Regions from separate parts of the Paracoccus sp. SY genome, predicted to be linked through region 3. Evidence: riboswitches for the same ligand, from Rfam matches in the RefSeq annotation. Region 3 holds a riboswitch; each other region holds the start of a gene.
The links. Region 3 has a riboswitch for cobalamin ahead of CK944_RS17140 (DUF1636 domain-containing protein). Riboswitches for the same ligand answer to the same signal wherever they lie in the genome.
Positions count from the first base shown of each region.

Region 1: another riboswitch for cobalamin. It lies ahead of CK944_RS18960 (DUF1852 domain-containing protein); the one in region 3 lies ahead of CK944_RS17140 (DUF1636 domain-containing protein).
Region 2: another riboswitch for cobalamin. It lies ahead of CK944_RS10025 (TonB-dependent siderophore receptor); the one in region 3 lies ahead of CK944_RS17140 (DUF1636 domain-containing protein).

Region 1 covers NZ_NWMQ01000046.1:18,355-20,616, reverse strand. Annotated here, with positions in the region: gene CK944_RS18960 (DUF1852 domain-containing protein) at 1-852, opposite strand, end outside; cobalamin riboswitch at 980-1,180, opposite strand; gene CK944_RS18955 (sugar phosphate isomerase/epimerase) at 1,881-2,262, opposite strand, start outside.
Region 2 covers NZ_NWMQ01000010.1:6,732-8,993, forward strand. Annotated here, with positions in the region: gene CK944_RS10020 (NAD-dependent deacylase) at 1-575, shown strand, start outside; cobalamin riboswitch at 606-800, shown strand; gene CK944_RS10025 (TonB-dependent siderophore receptor) at 935-2,262, shown strand, end outside.
Region 3 covers NZ_NWMQ01000032.1:18,766-21,027, reverse strand. Annotated here, with positions in the region: gene cobO (cob(I)yrinic acid a,c-diamide adenosyltransferase) at 1-569, opposite strand, end outside; cobalamin riboswitch at 607-817, shown strand; gene CK944_RS17140 (DUF1636 domain-containing protein) at 942-1,292, shown strand; gene cobW (cobalamin biosynthesis protein CobW) at 1,294-2,262, shown strand, end outside.

The DNA.
Region 1 (2,262 bases), on a different contig from region 3:
CGAATAGTCCTGATGCGTCAGGCTTGGCCGGTAGCACCGTCCTGCCGGGGAGTTGGCATTGTAGATCTCGGGCCGGTAGATCCTCTGGAAGGTGTCCATCGTGCTGATCGTGCCAATGAGTTCGAGGGGGGAGTAGTCGTTGAGCAGGTCCCCGGTGAAGTAGAAGGCAAAAGGCGCGGCGCTGTTCGCGGGCATGAAATAGCGAACCTGCAAGCCCATTCGTTCGAAATACAGGTCTGTCAACGAGAGCTCATCCTGATGGTATTCGACGCCCAAAACAGGATGCTTGTTCTCGGTCCGGTGATAGGTCCTGCTCCCTGAAACGCTCAGGCAGATAACCGGCGGTTTGTCGAAATGCTCCCGGTAGGCAGCAGACGCCAAAAAGCACTTGAAGAGTTGTCCATGCAGAACGCCAAAGTCTTCTGGTGCGGCAAATTGAGGTTGGCCTTTGTTGTGCTGCGGCAACCTGATGCTGAAATCATAATCTCTCACATATGAAGAGAAATTGTTTCCTGCGATGCCACAGATCCGCTTTCCGGTCTTTTGATCATAGATCGTTGGTTTCAAAATCTCGATCAGCGGGAAAGCGTTGATCCAACTCCCGTCGCCAATGGTGACTTCGGCTGAGATGATGTCCAATTCGACCGAGTAACGATCACTGTTCGGGTTGTCCCAGTGGGCCAGAGCGTTGAAGCGGTTGTTGATCATCGTGAGGGCGTTGCGCAGATTGTCCTTGCGCCTGCTCCCCCGGGCCAGATTGGCGAAGTTGGTCGTGGCACGGGTACCATCGGAAGGACGGTAATTGTCGTCGAAACGAATGCATTTGATAGAATACGCGAGGTCTTCTCTCATCCTGACATGCCTTCTGAGCGGCTTGAGTGGACAAGCCGTGAAACCAAATGACTCTCCACGACCCATGTCGTGAAGCGGCGATGTCACCTTGCGGATGTGCCGCTCCCGACGCGCCCACCGCGGCCGGAACAGGTGATCGATTCAAGGCAGGTTTCCTGACTTGCGGGTCTGCGCCTTGTCTGGCCTTCCCGGTGCGGCTTCGGCACCAGTGGCTTTTCCGACAGGCTCTCCGCCTACAGTTGCGGGGGCAGTTCCGGATTTGGCGATGGCCTCACCGGATTCCCTTTTACCCGAGGCTTTCCCCGGCACCTTGATCTGGATGCAAAGTCCTCTGACGGACGGAAGGTGTCAACGGATGTGGCCGTGAAATTCCTTCATGAAGACTATGAACCACTGCGCAGAAAAGTGGTGAGACCGTGCCGACCAGGCAACAGACTAATCTGTGCTGTCAGCATGGAGCCCTGCGCCATCGTGCAGCACGATCAACGATGTCGCGTTCCGCTCATTGAGGCAGCTTCCGATCTCCGGGTCGAGGAACATCTCGGGACCTCTCGGGGCGCACTGGCCGGCCCCGCACCCCGTGGTAGAGCCACGGCAGGGAAGGCATATTCCACGGCGTACTGATCAGCGCATACGGTTCTGCCCCGACACTTATGGTGATCGCAGGCTTGGGGGACTCTGACTTTGGTTCTGTCAGCTTTCCTGATATGGCTTTATTTGCCCTTTCCTCCGCCCACGAGGGGGACGAAAGGGGTGCTGCAACCAGTCACCTCGGCAATCGCTTAGCTTTCATTGGAAACCTGCAGACCGAAAAACCCTTGGCCGCGCCAGCTGATATACGGAGCGATGGGTGCTGCGCTCCGTTTGTTATGACATGGCCAAGAGGTTGGAAAGCAGTTGCGCGACCCGCCGCCCATCACAATCGATAGCCTGAACAATGCCGACGTTTGCGTTAATTTTGCAATCCAAGGTTACTATTCGAAACTCAGCGATGATTAGCCGTTTCCTTAGGATCACCGCTCCGTTTTTTAACGCGCCAGCCCCAGCCTCTTCAGATACTCGATCGAAGGCAGGATGCCCGCTTTGTCGCGCAGCTCTAGGATCAGGCGCGGCTTCGAGGTGAACTCGTCCAGTGCGCGGAAAACGGCGGGCCAGCAGATCGTCCCCTCGCCGATGGTCCAGTGGCGGTCGGCATGGCCGTCGGCATCCTGCAGGTGGATATGCTCCAGACGGTTGCCGGCGCGGCGGACGTAATAATCGACGGGCGGGGCGCCAGTGGAGCCATGGGCGTAATGCGCGTGTCCGGTGTCGATCGAGACTGCCATCGCGGGCGAATTGAAGCTGTCCGCCAGGATGCGGCGGATGTCGGGATCCTTGTCCTGGATGTTCTCGACGACCATCGTCACGCCG
Region 2 (2,262 bases), on a different contig from region 3:
TGGCGACGCCCGAGGGTTTTGCCGCCGATCCGGCGCTTGTCCATCGCTTCTACAACATGCGCCGCAAGGATGGCTCCGGCGCACGCCCCAATGCCGCGCATCTGGCCCTGGCCGATCTGGCGCGGCGGCATGACGTGACGCTGGTCACGCAGAACGTGGACGACCTGCACGAACGCGCGGGCAGCACCGATGTCATCCACATGCATGGCGCGCTGTCCGGCGCGCTTTGCGCGGCTTGCGGGCATCGCTGGCGCGCGCCGATGGTGATGCAGCCTGAAGACCCCTGCCCCGCCTGCGCCCGTCCGGCGACCCGGCCCGACATCGTCTGGTTTGGGGAAATGCCCTATCACATGGAACGCATCTGGGACGCCCTGGAAGGGTCCGACCTGTTCGCGGCCATCGGCACGTCCGGCAACGTCTATCCGGCGGCGGGATTCGCCCAACACGCCCGCCGCAACGGCGTCGAATGTCTGGAACTGAACCTGGACGCCAGCGCCAATGCCCGCGACTTCCACCGGCGCATCATCGGCCCTGCCAGCCGCACGGTGCCGGACTGGGTGGCATCGCTGGGCTGATTGGCCTTGCCTCATGACAGGTTTGTGAGCTAAAGGCGGCCCTGCCTCGGTTCCGGGTTGATCCCCGGTTAAAAGGGAACGCGGTGCGAATCCGCGACTGCCCCCGCAACTGTCAGCGGAGAGCGAGGCCGGATTGACGCCACTGGTTCCGCCCGCGGGATTGGGAAGGCCCGGCCAAGCGATGACCCGCAAGTCAGGAGACCTGCCGAACGCGATCACCCTGACGGCGCGCGAGGGGCGCGCCGGATACGGAAACTTCCGTCGTGGTGGTGTCGCTGTCCGGTGGGTTCATCCCCCTGGACGAACCGCATCGCGCCCGGGCCGCACGCATCGCCCGGGTTTCTGGAAGGATGTCTTTCGTGACGCCGAAACCCTTTTTCCTGTCCCTGACCGCAGCCCTGGCGCTGACGACCGCCCTGCCCGCCGCCGCCCAGGATGCCGCGGCAAGGCCCTTCGTCCTGGACGACCTGACCCTGACCGCCAATCGCGAACCGACCGAGCTCAGCCGCTCGGGCAGTTCGGTATCCGTGCTGACCAGCAAAGACCTGCAGGACAGGGCCAGCCAGCCCCTGACCCGCAGCCTGACCAAGCTGCCAGGGGTGACGCTGCGCCAGTCGGGGCCGCTGGGCACCCTTGGAGTGGTTCAACTGCGCGGCGCGCCCGCTCAATACCTGCCTGTGGTCATCGACGGGATCGAGGTGTCGGACCCCGCTGCCGACAAGACCTACTATAATCTTGGAGGCCTGGTCAGCGCCGGCATCGACCGTGCCGAACTGCTGCGCGGAGCGCAGTCAGCGCTTTACGGGACTCGTGCCGTGGCAGGCGTCCTGTCCCTGCAATCGCTGCGCCCGACCGAGGATGGCCTGCGCCACCATTTCGGGATCGAGGCAGGCACCTATGACACGCTGACCGCAAGCTATGGCGCGACGCTGCGCCAGGACGACTTGGACCTTGCATTTCACGTCAGCCATATCCGCACCGACGGCTTTTCGGCCAAGGACGAAAACGAGGGCAACTTCGAGGAGGACGGGTTCGAGGCGACGCGCCTGTCCTTCTATTCCGAACACCGGCTGCAGAACGGGGTGACAATCGGCTTCAACGGGTTCTGGGAAGACAGCACCGCGGATTTCGACGATTTCCAAGGTGACGTGCCAGGCACGCCGGGCAACGACTATACCGAAAGCGAAAGCTATGGCCTGCGCGGTTTTGCCCGATTCACCACCGGCGCGGTCGATCATGACCTTTCCCTGACCCGTTATCGCATCCAGCGGAAATCATATCAGGATTTCGCCGCTCCTACCTTTCTGCCGGACGTCGTGGAAACCAGCGAGTTCGTCGGCACCCGCACCAAGCTGTCCTGGCAGGGCGCAACCGATATCGGCCAGGGCGTCCGCGCCGTCTTCGGTGCGGATACCGAGAAAGAGGAAGTCGCGGACAAGGGCAATGCCCGCATCAACGGGGTCTTCGTGGAAACGACCGCTGCCTTGGGGGACCGCTTCGACATCACCACCTCGCTGCGCCGCGACGACCATTCGCGCTTTGGCGGGTTCACTTCGGGGCGGGTCGCAGCCGTTTATCGCGCCGACAATAACCTGCTGTTCCGTGCGGCCCTTGGCAACGGCTTCCGCGCGCCGTCGCTTTACGAACTGTTCAGCGAATTTGGCGATGCTTCGCTTGAACGCGAAGA
Region 3 (2,262 bases):
ACTGTCATTTCCGTCACCAGATCGGCGATCTCGATCAGGTCAGGCTTGGCATTGCGGCCCGTGAGCAGAACATGGGTCATCTCGGGCTTCTCGGACCGGAGGAAGTCCACGACCTCGGCGATGTCGAGATAGTCATAGCGCAAGGCGATGTTGATCTCGTCCAGAAGAACCATCCGGTTGCGTTCGTCCCGGATCAGGTCTTTCGCCTTGGCCCAGGCACGGGCGGCGGCGGCACGATCACGCTCCAGGTCCTGGGTTTCCCAGGTAAAGCCTTCACCCATGGTATGGAACTCGCAAAGGATGGGGAAATGGGTCAGCAGGAGATCCCGCTCACCCGTCGCCATCGCGCCCTTGATGAACTGAACGACCGCCACCGGCATCCCATGCGAGATCGCCCGCATCACCATGCCGAAGGCCGAGGACGATTTGCCTTTTCCCGGGCCTGTCAGCACCAGGATCAGGCCCTTCTCGCCGGTCTTCTCTGCCATCATCCGGTCGCGGGCCGCCTTGATCCGGGCCTTCTTCTCGGCATGGCGCGCGGCCTCATTGGGGACTGTTCCTGTCGGCATGGCTCCCTTTCTCTTGACAAGCGAGGCGGTCTCGTGGCTTCCCTCGTGCATCGTTGGTTCTCGCACAGCGCGAGCTAAGAGGGAATGCGATAGCTGGTTTCCAGCAAAGCGCAGCCGCCCCCGCGACCGTGACCGGAGAGGTCACCCGGATGCCACTGGGCCGAACAGCCTGGGAAGGTCGGGTGACCGTCGGGGAAAATCCCCGTCATCCGCAAGCCGGGAGACCTGCCAGCGTGCGGTGCGAGATTTCGCATTCGCATTGTGTTGCGGTCGGGGTGAACCGTGTGCAAGCCATGACGGCGGCCATCAGGCTTTCGCATGTCCTGCGCGCAAATCCTTGCTCCCGCGTCCATTGGCTTGCCGGGAGGGCAGATGGCCAAGATGAATGCGCTGACGGTCTGCATCACCTGCAGGCGCGACGGCACCGATCCGCAGGGCCCGCGTGACGGGGCGCGGCTGTCCGATGCGCTTTCCGCGCGCGGCGTGCCTCATGACCGACAGGAATGTTTTTCGGCCTGCGAGCGCTCCTGCGTTGTCGTGTTCCGTGGACCTGGCCGCTGGACCTATGTGCAGGGGGGACTGGATCCTGACCTGCATCCGGACGACGTGGCCGAGATGGCCCGCGCCTATGCCGCGACGCCAGATGGCATCGTGCCCTGGCGCTCCCGTCCCGAAGTGATCCGCAAGAACACCATTGCCCGCATTCCCCCGATCGAGGTCTGAAATGTCACTTGAAAAAACCCCCGTCACCATCGTCACCGGATTTCTGGGGGCTGGCAAGACGACGCTGATCCGCCATCTGCTGCAGAACCCCGAGGGGCGCCGGTTGGCGGTGCTGGTCAACGAGTTCGGAGATGTCGGTGTGGATGGCGACCTGATCCGCGCCTGCGCCGATGCCAACTGCCCCGAGGCGAACATCGTCGAGCTGACCAACGGCTGCATCTGCTGCACCGTCGCCGATGAGTTCATCCCGTCCATCGAGCGGCTTCTGGCGCTCGACCCCAAACCCGACCATATCGTGATCGAGACTTCGGGGCTGGCCCTGCCCAAGCCTCTGCTCAAGGCCTTCGACTGGCCGGACCTGCGCTCGCGCATCACCATCGACGGCGTGGTTGCCGTGGCCGATGCCGAGGCCGTAGCGGCAGGCCGCTTTGCCCCCGATCCGGCGCATCCCGGCGACGCAAGCGAGCTTGATCACGAGACACCGTTGTCCGAGGTGTTCGAAGACCAGATCGCCTGTGCGGATATCGTGCTGCTTTCCAAGGCTGACCTGGCTGGCGAGGCGGGTCTTGCTGCTGCCCGCGAGATCATCACGGCCGAGGCACCGCGTCCGCTGCCCATGGTGGCCCTGACGGAGGGCGTGATTGATCCCCGAGTGGTTCTGGGGATCAACGCGGCGGCCGAGAACGATCTGGCCGCACGTCCTTCGCACCACGAGGGCGAGGAGGAGCATGACCATGACGACTTTGACACGGTGGTGATCGACCTGCCCGAACAGGCGGATCCCAAGGCATTGGCCAGCAAGATCGCGACACTGGCCGAAGTGCAGAAGGTCCTTCGGGTCAAGGGCCATGTCGCAGTCGAGGGTAAGCCGCTGCGGCTTCTGGTTCAGGCCGTAGGTGCGCGTGTGCGCCACCAGTTCGACCGTCCGTGGGGGGATCAGCCCCGACACGGACGCCTTGTCGTGATTGCG